DNA from 3 places in the Thermosinus thermophiluss DSM 23256 genome. Region 3 is predicted to be linked to each of the others. Evidence: predicted binding sites of a transcription regulator. Region 3 holds the regulator's gene; each other region holds the start of a gene.
What was found. The regulator HrcA, encoded in region 3, represses chaperone genes, less so after heat shock. The targets are predictions, from matches to a motif close to TGTTAGCACTCNNNNNNNNNGAGTGCTAACA.
Positions count from the first base shown of each region.

Region 1: groES (co-chaperone GroES) is a predicted target of HrcA. The motif match lies at 2,045-2,075, and genes of this name have one in related genera.
Region 2: BLQ99_RS11385 (glycoside hydrolase family 130 protein) is a predicted target of HrcA. The motif match lies at 2,191-2,221, and genes of this name have one in related genera.

Region 1 is NZ_FNBU01000022.1:25,906-30,478, reverse strand. Features, by position in the region: gene BLQ99_RS11860 (sensor histidine kinase) at 1-1,302, shown strand, start outside; gene BLQ99_RS11855 (ANTAR domain-containing response regulator) at 1,302-1,883, shown strand; gene groES (co-chaperone GroES) at 2,120-2,404, shown strand; gene groL (chaperonin GroEL) at 2,438-4,063, shown strand; gene BLQ99_RS11840 (hypothetical protein) at 4,186-4,573, shown strand, end outside.
Region 2 is NZ_FNBU01000020.1:40,577-45,149, forward strand. Features, by position in the region: gene BLQ99_RS11380 (glycosyltransferase family 4 protein) at 1-902, opposite strand, end outside; gene BLQ99_RS11385 (glycoside hydrolase family 130 protein) at 1,100-2,101, opposite strand; gene BLQ99_RS11390 (copper ion binding protein) at 2,276-2,515, opposite strand; gene BLQ99_RS11395 (MTH1187 family thiamine-binding protein) at 2,527-2,823, opposite strand; gene BLQ99_RS11400 (type 1 glutamine amidotransferase domain-containing protein) at 2,842-3,348, opposite strand; gene BLQ99_RS11405 (glycosyl hydrolase family 18 protein) at 3,435-4,526, opposite strand.
Region 3 is NZ_FNBU01000026.1:14,008-18,580, reverse strand. Features, by position in the region: gene lepA (translation elongation factor 4) at 1-251, shown strand, start outside; gene hemW (radical SAM family heme chaperone HemW) at 255-1,397, shown strand; gene hrcA (heat-inducible transcriptional repressor HrcA) at 1,498-2,523, shown strand; gene BLQ99_RS12715 (TCP-1/cpn60 chaperonin family protein) at 2,567-4,156, shown strand; gene grpE (nucleotide exchange factor GrpE) at 4,180-4,573, shown strand, end outside.

The DNA.
Region 1 (4,573 bases), on a different contig from region 3:
GTCTATACCTGGGCCCGCGATGCCAATTATCTGGTGATTGTGGCCCAGGCCAAGCCTAATACCTGCCTGATCCGGTACAAACCCAACCTGCTGGGGGCGACCGTGCCGGCGGTGGAAGAACCGCTTGTCTGGCGCACGCTTACTTCCGGCGAGAGTATTTCCGGCGAGCGGGAATGGGCGTTGGGCGCGGACGTGTTGGATATGCGGACTTTTCCCCTGCGCGACGATGCTGGCAAGATAATTGCGGCGGTAAGTTTTGAAAGCAGTGCCGAGGAGACGGCGGCGGGAACCACCAGCGCCTTAATCGAGACAGCCTACCTCTTGCTTACGGCTACGCCGACCCCGGTCGCCAGCGACGGCTACCGCCCCTTGTCAGCGCGTGACGGCATTATCATTGCCGATGAGCGTGGCCGAATTATTTTCGCCAATGCCGCCGCTGGCAGCATATATAAGGTATTAGGCGTAGGACGGCTAATCGGCCGGCGTATTTACGACCGGCTCGTTAATCTCCGTGTCGCCCAACAGGCAGCGGCCACCGGCCAACTTCGCGAAACGGAACTTGAAATCAGCAATATGGTTATCGTGCAACGGGCTATTCCTATCATACATGGCGGCGAGGTTGTCCGCATCATCGTCATTGTTGCCGATGTTACCGAACTAAAGAAAAAAGAAAAAGAACTGCTTATTAAATCGGCCGTTATTCAAGAAATCCACCACAGAGTAAAGAATAATCTGCAGACTATTGCCAGCCTGCTCCGGCTGCAGGCGCGGCGTACACCTTCGGCCGCCGTCAAGGCTGCTTTGCGCGAAAGTGTAAATCGCATTTTGAGTATTTCCGTGGTCCATGAGTTTCTGTCCCAGCAGGACACGGAAGTTATTGACATTGCGGAAGTGACTAAGAATATTCTGGATCTGGTCATTCAAAATATGCTGGAGCCTGATTTTAATATCCAGACCGTTTTCAATGCCCAACAGGTTGTACTGGCATCAGAGCAGGCTACCAGTTTGGCCTTAGTCATTAACGAACTCATTCAAAATGCCCTGGAGCATGGGTTTGTCGGGCGGCGTGAGGGGCTAATCGGCGTGGACATCGCGGCCCGGGATGACAGCTATCAAATTGAAATATATGATAACGGTATTGGTCTTCCGCCCGGGTTTAATGTGCAAACTACCGGCAGTCTGGGCCTGCAGATTGTCCGCACCCTGGTGGAGACCGACCTCGGCGGCACCTTTCAATTATTTTCCAATAACGGGACCCATGCCCGGATTACGATACCCAGGATGAGGGAGGAAGGATTATGATGCAACCCTTGCGCATTGTCATTGCCGACAATGAATCCATTATTCGCATGGATTTGCGGGAATTGCTCGAAGAAGCCGGGCACACTGTCGTCGGGGAGGCGGCCGATGGCCTGAAAGCCGTGGAACTTGTGCGCAAACACCGTCCCGACCTGGTAATTATGGACATCAAGATGCCGGAAATGGACGGTATTTCGGCGGCCAAAATTATTTCCAACGAAAAACTTGCGCCGGTGCTGCTTCTTACCGCCTACAGCCAGAAAGAAATTGTCGAAAAAGCCAAAGAATCAGGCGTTCTTGCCTACTTAGTCAAGCCGATAAAGGAAGCCAATTTATTTCCGGCGATAGAGATTGCCCTATCCCGGTTTCAAGAATTTATGGAACTGGAACGGGAGCTGGAAGAGGTTAAAAACTCGCTCGAGACACGAAAGGTTCTTGACCGGGCTAAGGGTATTCTCATGGACGCTTACAATCTGACCGAAAGCGAGGCGTACCGCCGGATTCAGCAATACAGCATGAGTAAACGCAAGTCTATTCGCGAAGTGGCCCAAGCCATCGTGGAAGCGGCCACGCGCAAACGCTAAACTGCCCTGGTATAGCGGCAGTTTTTTGTATAAATTAGGCAGATATGGAAAAACTACCAGAGGCAAAAAGTATCCTGAAACAAAATTTTTTTGGAAAAATAACGGTTTTTACCTTTGGAACTCTTGATTTTTCCAGAGGTTTTATATATCATAATTTATGGAATTAGCACTCGCGCTTAGTGAGTGCTAACAATACAGGGTCAAAAAAATAATACTACATAAAGGAGGGTATTTACATGATTAAGCCGTTAGGCGACAGAGTAGTCATTAAGGCACTGGAAAGGGAAGAAAAAACCAAGAGCGGCATTCTGCTGCCCGACACCGCGAAGGAGAAGCCCCAAGAAGGCAAAGTTATCGCCGTTGGTACCGGCAAAATGCTGGAAAACGGTACGCGCGTTCCGCTGGACGTTAAAGAGGGCGATAAAGTTATCTTCTCCAAATACGCCGGTACGGAAGTTAAAATCGACGGTGAAGAGTACCTCATTCTGAGCGAAAGAGATATTCTGGCCATCGTACAATAATCTAAAAAATAATTTTTCACGGGAGGTATATATATGGCAAAGCAAATGCTGTTTGACGAAGAAGCACGTCGTGCGCTTGAGAAAGGCGTAAACGCTCTGGCTAACGCCGTGAAAGTGACGCTCGGACCCAAAGGCCGCAACGTTGTTCTTGATAAAAAATTCGGCGCCCCGACGATCACTAATGACGGTGTGACGATTGCCCGTGACATTGAACTGGAAGATCCCTTTGAAAACATGGGCGCCCAACTGGTGAAAGAAGTTGCCACCAAGACCAACGACGTAGCCGGTGACGGCACTACTACCGCTACGCTGCTGGCGCAAGCGATGATTCGTGAAGGCATGCGCAACGTGGCTGCCGGCGCCAATCCGATGATCCTCAAGAAGGGCATCGAAAAGGCCGTTAACGCCCTGGTTGAGGAAATTAAGAAGACCGCTGTAAAAGTGGAAAGCAAAGAAGCCATTGCTCAAGTTGCTTCGATTTCGGCTGCTGACGAAGAAATCGGCAAGCTCATTGCCGAAGCCATGGAAAAAGTGGGCAAAGACGGTGTCATCACTGTTGAAGAGTCCAAAACCATGGGCACCGACCTCGAAGTTGTGGAAGGCATGCAGTTCGACCGTGGCTACATCTCTCCGTACATGATTACCGACGCTGACAAGATGGAAGCCGTCCTGAACGATCCGTACATCCTCATCACTGACCGGAAGATCGGCGCTGTTGCCGACCTGCTGCCCACTCTCGAAAAAGTGGTTCAGTCTGGCAAAGAACTGCTCATCATTGCCGAAGATGTTGAAGGCGAAGCGCTGGCTACGCTCGTTGTCAACAAACTGCGCGGCACCTTCCGGGCTGTTGCCGTTAAAGCTCCCGGCTTCGGTGATCGCCGCAAAGCCATGCTCGAAGACATCGCTATCCTTACCGGCGGTACCGTCATCAGCGAAGAGCTGGGCCGCAAGCTGGACAGCGTGCAGCTTAGCGACCTTGGCCGCGCTCGTCAGGTTCGCGTATCCAAAGAAGAAACCACGATCGTTGACGGTCATGGTTCTGCCGAAGAAATCAAAAAGCGTGTCAACCAGATCAAGGCTCAAATCGAAGAAACCACTTCTGACTTTGACCGTGAAAAGCTGCAAGAGCGTCTTGCCAAACTGGCCGGCGGCGTAGCCGTTATCCATGTTGGCGCTGCTACCGAAGTAGAGCTCAAAGAGAAAAAGCATCGCATCGAAGACGCTCTCAACGCAACCCGCGCAGCGGTGGAAGAAGGTATTGTTCCCGGCGGCGGCACTACCTTCATCGACATTCAGCATGTCCTGGACAACATCCAAGCTACGGGCGACGAAAAGACCGGTGTCGAAATCGTCAAGCGCGCCATCGAGGAACCGGTTCGTCAAATCGCCAACAACGCTGGCCTGGAAGGCTCCGTTGTGGTTCAAAATGTTAAGAAAGCCGGCAAGGGTATTGGTTTCAACGCCTTGACCGAAGAATATGTCGACATGATTAAAGCCGGTATCGTCGACCCGGCGAAAGTTACCCGTTCCGCTCTCCAAAATGCTGCCAGCATCGCGGCCATGGTGCTTACCACTGAGTGCCTGGTTGCCGACAAGCCGGAAAAGGAAAATCCGGCGAATCCTGCAGCCGGCATGGGCGGCATGGGCGGCATGATGTAAGATTTTAGGTCGCAGTCAAGAGGCAACCGGAAGGTTGCCTCTTTTTTCGTGCCCGAAAAGCCGATATAATGGAGTTGGTTTCTGGATAATGCCGGCAATGTTTGTATGCAGGGGGTAAAACCGTGGAGTATAAAGTTACCCGGCAGGGGCGGCTGCCGGCCTGTCGGCTCAGTGAAATCATGCTGCGTGAGGTGTGGGCGGTTTTTCACGCTGAAGAAGGTCTTAAGTGGGAGGCGGTTGTCGGTACCGGCGGTGATTTGCTGGGCAAGCACTGGCAGCGGTCCCAGCAAACGGTAACGGACTGGGACGAACTTGTTAGTCTGCTCCGCTCGCTGCCGCGGGTAGACTCACTGACTATTACCTTTGAAGCGCTAGAGAAAGGCGCGCTGGCCATAGCCTTTAAAAACTACCCGCCTGTCGGCGGCTCGATCGTAGCCGCCGGCCACGAAGCGGCCTGGGTGGAAGCAAGAATGGCCGCCGTTATGGCAGTAGTGACCCGTTATTGCGAAC
Region 2 (4,573 bases), on a different contig from region 3:
GCATAGGCGAGTGTACCGCTTACCGCCTGGTCCTTACCCAGGTATGGCGTCAGGTATATGTCAGACAACTGCAAATAGTAAATTATTTCCTCTTTGGTAAGATATTTATCCACAAACTTGACATGTTCCTCAATACCTAGGCGTTTAACCATTTCCATCAGCTGCTGGCGGTATTGTTCACCCGATTGCTGTTTGACACAGGGATGAGTTTTGCCCAGTATGAGGTAAATTACATTTTTATAGTCCTGAACAACTTTGGCAACCGCTTCAATGCCATATTCCAGTCCCTTGCCCGGACTAATCAACCCGAATGTGCTGATGACATGGTGATCTTTATAGCCATGTTTTTCTTTAAGTTTTTCGCGCGGTTCCATATTGCGGAAAGGAACGCCATGGTGGATAACCTCGACTTTGCTGCGGTCGATGCCGTAGGTATTCTCTAGTATCTCCAGCGTGTTCCTTGCCATAGTAACTAGTCGCGTGCTCTTGTGACCGAGAACGCGTAAAATGGTAAGCTGCTTTTCTGAAGGGTTAGGCAGTACGGTGTGTAAGGTGGTAACGACCGGCACTTGCAGGTTCTCAACCAGGTCCAGGATATATTCGCCGCACTCGCCGCCAAAAATGCCGTATTCATGCTCAATAACCACCAGCTCAATATCTGAGTGGTTAATCTTGCGGGCAGTTTCCAAATAACTGTTACGGTCGTGCTGCCTAATTTCCATAATAACCTTGTCATCGTAATAATAATCTGAGTTATTTATAGCAATTACCACTGGTTTGATGAGAGGCACAACCGTAGCCATAGCATTCACAAGGTCCTGCGTAAAGGTTGCCAGCCCGCACTCCCGTGGCGGATAAGTACTTAAAAAAGCAATTTTTCTCATTCTGTTCAGTGCAGTCATCTTCATCCACCTCCAAACAAACTCATTTTGCAGTAAATTATTTTTTTATTTACCTTTTATTTACCAGCGAAAAAAAATCTCTGCCGCCATCCTAAAGCAACACCGCAAAAAAGGGCATTGTAGGCGATAAGCGGCAGAGAAGCTGGTTCACGGCTAGCCTCATCGGCACTGCATACGACAATACGTGCCATGCGTTTCTATATCAGGTTGTCTTCCGCTTTCGGTTCAGGGCATCTTTTTATGTATTCAAGTAGATCGCTTAGCGAAGCAGTTGCCAAAGCAATGCACGTATCGGCAGCACCATAGTACATCTTTATTTGGCCCGTTTTTTCGTCCAATATCCAGCCGCATGGAAACACGACGTCGTCGACGTCCCCTTCCCGCTCATAGGGTTCTAACGGGCCAAATACCCATTCATCGCTCCTGCGGAGTACTCGTAAAGGATTTTCCAGATCAAGCAGTGCAAGTCCCAGCCGGTAAATTGCTCCTGCCGCTGTCTGTCTCACACCATGATAAAGTATGAGCCACCCTTCCGGTGTCTCGAGTGGTTGCGGGGAAAGGCCGATTTTATTGCTATCCCACCATCCGCCTCTGCGGGCGTTAATCAGCATCTGGTGGTCGCCCCAATATTTAAGATCATCCGAACACGATACCCAGATATGCGCGCCCGGACCATAGTTGGCCGAAACAGGCCGGTGAATGAGCAGCCATTTACCGTTGAACCGGCGCGGAAAAAGCGCAGCATCTTTGTCATCAGGCGGCATAATGGGTCCAAATCTCTCAAAATTAACAAAATCTTTAGTTAACGCCAAGGATACCAACGGGCCGCCACGGGAATAAGCCGTATACGTGACTGCCCACTTGCCTAACTCTTCAATCCAGGTTATCCTGGGATCTTCAATTCCCCAGACTTCTTCCGGATAACGTTCCGGATCGGGTTCAAGGGTAGGCACGGGGTCGATCTGCCAGTTTGTTACCCCGTCTTCACTGATTGCTTTCGTTAAATGGGAAAACCCCCGCCGATCTTCAACCCGCGCCAGCAACAGCACTTTGCCGTTAAACACGGTTGCCGCCGGATTAAATACCGTATTTGCTGCATAGGGCCAGTCTTGGGCTGTCAATATGGGGTTATCAGGATGGCGTTTAAACAGTTCTCGGTAGGTATTGTCATGATTTCTGAGTTTACTCTGAAAAGACATAATAAAACCTCCTAACTAATTCATAATGTCGCTTGCTATGCCACATTAAAAATCAGCTGGAGTGTTTAAAAAAATAAGTAGCACAGTTGTGTTAGCACTCGTCAATAATGAGTGCTAACACATTTTTATTTTATAATTTTTATCGTCATTCGTCAAGATTTTACCAGGCAGCAGTTATTTCACGGTATAACCCGCGTCTTCCACCGCTTTTTTGATGTCGGCCAAGCCGGATTTTGCGGCGTCAAAATCGACGGTGAGCGTTTTTGCCGCCAAATCAACCTCGGCGGCCATTACCCCCGGCAGACCGCGGACGGCCTTTTCCACCGCCGCTTGGCAATGGCCGCAGCTCATGCCTTCCACGGTAAGCGTAACTTTTTCCAGCTTGCCGCCATGGCAGCCGCAATGTTTGCACATAGTCATTCCCCCTATAGTTTTTCTTGCACGGCTTTGATTTTCCCCGCCATCGTCAGTTCCTTGTCACGGCGGTCATCAATGCGGATAAGGGTCGACACTCTTTGCGCTCCGGCCTCAAAAGGCACTTCGTGCATTTGCCGGATGACCTCCATAATCCGGTCCAGGTCACCTTCAATTACGGTCGCCATTGGCGTCAGCTGGTATTTCAGGTCTTTGGCCTGTTCCAGCACCTTATGACAGGCGGCCACATACCGGCTGATACTTGTGCCCACGCCAAGGGGCGCAATGGTCACTTCCACAATTGCCATAAGCTCTCCCCCCCTTTTTTAATTCGGCAATAATTTTAGGATTTCTTTGCAAAAAGCCGGCAAATCGGCCGGCAGCCGCGACGTAATCAGCTTGCCGTCGATGATGACCTCCAGGTCATGGAAAATGGCGCCGGCATTGAGCACGTCCGTCAGAATGGACTTGTAACAGGTAACGTTGCGTCCCCGGATAATGTCAGCCTCAATGAGCATTTGCGGCCCATGACAAATGGCCGCTACCACCAGGCCGGCCTTATCGGCCTGTTTGACCAGATCCACCAGGCCGTCGTGTATGCGCATCCGGTCTGGCGCCTGGCCACCGGGGATAATGAGACCGGCATAATCGGCCACGGTTACTTCGGCGGGCGTCAAGGTCGCCGTAAGCGGATAGCCATATTTGCCTTTATAAATGCCTTTGGCCGGAGCGACCACATCCACGGTGTGACCCGCTTCTTTCATTCGGTAATAAGGATACAGGGCTTCCATTTCTTCAAAACCGTTCTCGATAAGCAGCATTACCTTAGCCATAGCCTGTCACACCTTTCCCGACTGTTATTACTAGTGTATTCGCTGTATGGCAAAAAAAACCTGCCGGCTATACCCGGCAGCGAATTTTAATGTTGCCCTTTAGGGAATTTCTTATCGATTAGCGGCCAGATTTCCGGCTGTTCCTGTCCTAACCGCCAGATCGCAATGCCGGCCGGGTTGTACTTGGCCACTACGTCCAGTTTTGCGGCAGTACTCCGGTCGTTTTCAAACCAGACCTCGTGATCTTTGTACTTGAAGTGGGGCGCCTGCACCGCCTCGTCATATAAAATCTTAGCGCCATATTTCTCCGCCAGCACGATGGCATCGACATATTTGATCGTCTCGGCCGCTTTGCCTTTCTCCGCCGGCCAGTCGTACCCGTAGGCGCTTACGCCGGCGATAACTTTATGGGGCCCACCAGCCTGTTCAATCGCGTATTTCAAATTCTTTTCATACCAGTCAATCGGCGCAATAGCGCCCGGTTCGGAGGTCGCCCAATGGCGGTCATACAGCATTACCTGGATAAAGTCGGCGTTTTTCGCCAGCGCGCCGTAATCATACGCGCCGTGCACGCTCTCGTGAACATCGATCTTGGGAAACACCGAAACAATAACGGTCTTATTGAGCGCCTTCAGTTTCGGATAAAGCTCGGCCATAAAGGCAATCAGATTATCCTTCTGCTCCGGCTTTAACTGTTCAAAGTCGATATTGACGCCGTCATAGGGCTTTTCCCTCGCGACCTTGACAATATTGTTAATGGTTTTGGTCCGAAGGGCCGGGTCGCTGAGGATGGTATCAATGGCGCCGGTCTTATAAGTAATGAGCGGAAAAATTTTCAACCCTGCTTGTCTGGCCGTATCGTAGACGAGCTGGCTTTCCCGCGTTTCCAGCGTACCGTCGGCGGCGGCCTTATACCAGAAGGGAGCAACATGGCTCATGTGTTTGGCAAAGGCTTTCATGCTGGGGAAAGACCCGGTCTGGTCCGGTGTGCCTGGCCAGGGATTTTCATAGTAGCCGATCACCATACGGGATGGCATAGGCGTCGCCTGTTGGCCCGGACTGTCAGGAAGCGGTTTTGGCGCCGGTTTGGTGCTGCAACCGCCTGCCGGCACCACGGCAAAAGCGAAAACAAAAAGCAAAAAAATAGCTACCGGTTTCCAGTGTCGCAAAAGTGTCACCCTTTCCATACATATGTCTGGTTTTAGTATGGGCGGGCGGGCTGGAA
Region 3 (4,573 bases):
AAAAACTGAAAGAAATTATCCCACGGCAAATGTTCGAAATCCCTATTCAGGCGGCGATTGGCAATAAGGTCATTGCTCGTGAAACGGTTCGCGCTCTCCGCAAGGACGTGCTTGCCAAATGCTACGGCGGCGATATTACCCGTAAGCGCAAACTGCTGGAAAAACAAAAAGAAGGCAAAAAGCGCATGAAACAGGTTGGTAGCGTAGAAGTGCCGCAGGAAGCCTTTATGGCGATTTTGAAAATGGATTGATCCATGAAACTCGGGCTTTACATCCATATTCCTTTCTGCCGGCAAAAGTGCTTGTATTGCGACTTTCCTTCTTATGACAATCTAACGCACCTGTATCAGGACTATATTGACGCTTTGTGCCGGGAAATTGCCGAGCAAAAAAGCCGCTTTTCCGGCTGGGTTGTTGACACCGTCTATATTGGCGGCGGCACGCCTACTGTACTGCCAGGCGAACTCTTAGGCCGGCTGTTTGCCAGTCTTACTGCCACTTTTTCGCTGGAACCGGCCGTTGAAATCACCGTCGAAGCTAATCCGGGCACGGTAAATTTGCCGCTCCTTAAGGCCCTGCGGTCTTGGGGGGTAAATCGCCTGAGTTTCGGTGTTCAGACCTTTGTTCCGCGCCTTTTGCCCCTGCTCGGGCGCGTTCACACGGCTGAGCAGGGGATTGAGGCTGTTGAACTGGCGCGAGCCGCCGGTTTTGACAACATCAACCTTGATTTAATGTATGGCCTGCCCGAGCAGCGCCAGGCGGACGTGGCGGACAGTCTAAGCCGGGCTACAGAACTTGGGGTGCCACACCTTTCGGTGTACGGCCTGAAAGTAGAGGATGGCACCCCTTTCGCTGTAAGCCATGCTGCCGGTAAGCTTGCTCTGCCTGATGAGACCGAGGAAGAAGCAATGTACGACTTTGCGGCTGCCTTTCTACGGCAGGCGGGCTACTGCCGGTATGAAGTTTCCAACTACTGCCTGCCAGGCTACGAATGCCGCCATAATCTCAAATATTGGCACTATCAGCCTTTCTTGGGGCTAGGCGCCGCCGCTTACTCTTTCGTAGACGGAGTGCGTTGGGCTAATACACCCCACGTGACAGAATATATCCAGGCGCAGCGCAAGGGTGCTTTGGCCATACAGGAGCGGGAAGTATTGGATAGACAAACGCAGATTGCCGAATTTATTTTTCTGGCCCTGCGCACCGCCGCTGGGCTTGATAGCGGAATATTCCAGGAACGTTTCGGTATCTCTTTTTGGGATGCGTACCGCGCCACTATTGACACGCTCGCGCAGCGCGGGCTGGTAGAACGCTGCGGCAACAGGCTGCGCCTCACCGACTTGGGGATGAAATTCGGTAATATTGTTTTTTCGTCCTTTTTGCCGGACAAGGCTTGAATTTACAGGATTATCTTGACAGCAGCAGGTCATGGTGGTATGTTTTAATTAGGTATTAGCACTCTAATCGAACGAGTGCTAACAAGAGGAGGTGCAAGGGGTGGACGAGAGAAAGCGGAAAATTCTTCAGGCCATTATCGATGATTATATTTCTACCGCTGAGCCGGTGGGGTCGCGCACAATTGCCCGCAAGTACAACTTGGGGGTCAGTCCGGCTACTATTCGCAATGAAATGGCCGATTTAGAACTATTAGGCTATCTCGAACAGCCCCACACTTCTGCCGGCCGTATACCTTCGGCCAAAGGCTATCGTTTTTATGTTGATTGTTTGCTGGCGCCTCAACCGCTGTCGGAAAAAGAAATTGCCCTGATTGAGCGCTGGTATCAAACAAAGGTGCGGCGGCTGGAAGAGGTCTTCCAGGAAACGGCGAAAATTCTGTCGCGCATCACCCGCAATATTTCCTTGGTGCTTGCGCCGCAGTTTTCACAATGTGCCTTCAAATATATGCAGTTTTTGCCGCTGGACGAGCGTCGCGCCATTCTTGTTGTCGTTGCCGATACCGGTTTTGTGGAAAACAAAATTATTGAAATACCTAATGGTATCGCCTTTCCGGAACTACAGAAAATTGCTGGTGCCATCAACGAGCGGCTGGCCGGTCTGGCTTTTGACCGGATAAAATCTTCCCTTTTGCGGGAAATTAAGCACGATATTATCCCCAACCGCGCTCTTTTTGAAACAGCGTTAGAGTTTATTAAGGATGCGCTGGCGGTAGAAAGAAAAGACCGGGTGTATACCGGCGGAACTACCCAGGTTTTGGACCAGCCGGAATTCCGCGATGTGGATAAGGTCAGAGCTTTGCTGGCCATGCTGGAAGAAGAGCAGCTTCTGGTCGATATCCTGCATATGCAGGAAAGCGACGGAGTGGTTGTCACCATCGGCGGGGAGAACAAATATACCGGCATTCATGACTGCAGCATGGTGCAAGCTACCTATCGCGTCGACGGACAGGTAGTTGGCACAGTGGCTGTCTTGGGTCCTACTCGCATGGAATACGGTCGAATCATGTCGGTGCTGGAATTCATGCATCGGCATTTGGGACAAATCTTGAAAAAATACGGAATTTAGGGCGGCATAAATGCCGCCCGTACCTATGGGAGGAATTGGCTATATGAATCTTAAGCAAGCTGGCAGCGGCGCGGAAGTAGATGAACGTCTCGCGGCGCTGCTTACCAATGCTAACGCGGTACGGGCCATTACGGCGGCCGTTGAGGGAACGATTGGCCCGAAAGGGCTCGATACCATGCTCGTGGACCGTTTTGGCGAAGTCATTATTACCAATGACGGAGTAACCATTTTAGACAAGATGGATGTAAACCATCCTGCCGCCAAGATGCTGATTAATATTGCTAAAGCCCAACAGGCCGAGGTGGGAGATGGAACAACAACGGCAACCATCATGGCCGGCGGGCTTGTTGCCGAAGGTGTCAATCAGGTATTGCGGGGCGTCCCGGTGGCCCGGGTCATCGAAGGGGTCCGGCACGGCGTCGCCCGGGCGATTGAGGAAATAAAGCGGCGGGGCCGCAAGGTAACCGATTTAAACGATCCTGTTTTGCGGAATATCGCCATGATTGCCGGCCGGGAACATGCGGATATCGCCGACCTGGTGGTAGCCGCAGCACGCCTTATTGGTGTAGAAAAATTATGCGAACCAAACTTTAAACTTTCGGATATCATTACGGCCGAAGAAGGCGCCGAAAATGAAGTATTCATGGGCGTCATCGTTGATAAAGAGCGCATGAACAAAGAAATGCCGGAAGAACTTACGGACGTCAAGGTGCTGATCATTGACGATGCGCTCGAGCCGGAGGAAATCGGCGATGAAGCTCTTAGCACCGAGTCAGGTTTTAAACGGTACATAGAGCTTCAAGATGAGTTCAAGCGGAATGTGCGTAAAATCGTTGACCTTGGGGTCAGGCTCGTGCTTGTTGACCGGGGCGTCCATGATGACGCCGACGAAATTCTGACCGATGCCGGCGTAATGGTTATCCAGCGTGTGCCGGCCAAAGATCTGCGGCGGGCGGCTGAGCATACCGGGGCGCGAATGATGAAACGCACCGGCCTGAAGAAAGACCTTACCGATATTGAGAAATATCTCGGCTATGCCGAGCGCGTCTACGAAGACGAGAAGCTCGAGCATGTCCGTATCCTTGGCGGCCAAGGCAAGCCGATGGCCACCATTTTAGTGGGGGCGGCTACCGAAGAAGTTGTGGGTGAGCGCGAGCGTATCGCGAAAGATGCCGCGTCCAGTGTGCAGGCGGCAATTAAGGGCGGCTACGTTCCCGGCGGCGGCGCCTGCGAAATCGCCCTTGCCCGGGCGGTGGAAAAAGCGCGGGAAGAAATTAAAGGCATGGCTGCTTATGGTGTGGACTGTGTAACTAATGCTTTAAAGCGGCCACTGGCCCAAATTGTCGAGAATGCCGGGTTTAATCCGCTGGAAAAGGTTGAGGAGGTTATAGCAGCCCAGGCGGCCAAGGGCAGTGACTCGCTGGGCATTGATTGCGACACAGGCGAGGTAGCCGATATGCTGGAGCGGGGCGTCGTCGATCCAGTGCCTGTTAAGCTGCACGCCATTAAAGCAGCTGGCGAAGTGGCAGTGGCAATTCTGCGTATTGATACTATTATAAAAAAGAAAGAGGAAGGCGCTGCTGCCGGAAAAAACGCGGCCGGCAACGACGCGGCCGGCATGCCGGACTTTTAAGCACGAGGTGAAATGTAGTGAGCATGGGCGAAAAGCGCGAGGAGACGATCAATCAGGCGGGGGCCGAACCCCAGCCGCAAATGGCGGCGGGGGCAGACTCAACAGAAGCGAAAGAACAGGAAGGGATAGAAAGCCAAGAGGTTAGCTTCCAGCAGGAAGACGTGGAACGGCTTCTTGCCTCTATCGCCGAGAAAAACCGCCTTCAAGAAGAAACGATGGAGCGGCTCAAGCGGCTGCAAGCCGACTTTGATAACTTCCGCCGCCGCACCCGTCAGGAAAAAGAGGATTTAGCCAAAGTGGTAACTGAAGGCATTGTGCTACAGCTCTTGCCTGTACTGGATAACTTTGAGCGGGCGCTCACCACGGCGACGGAAGACGCGGCGGCCCTCCGCGCCGGGGTAGAAATGATTTACCGCC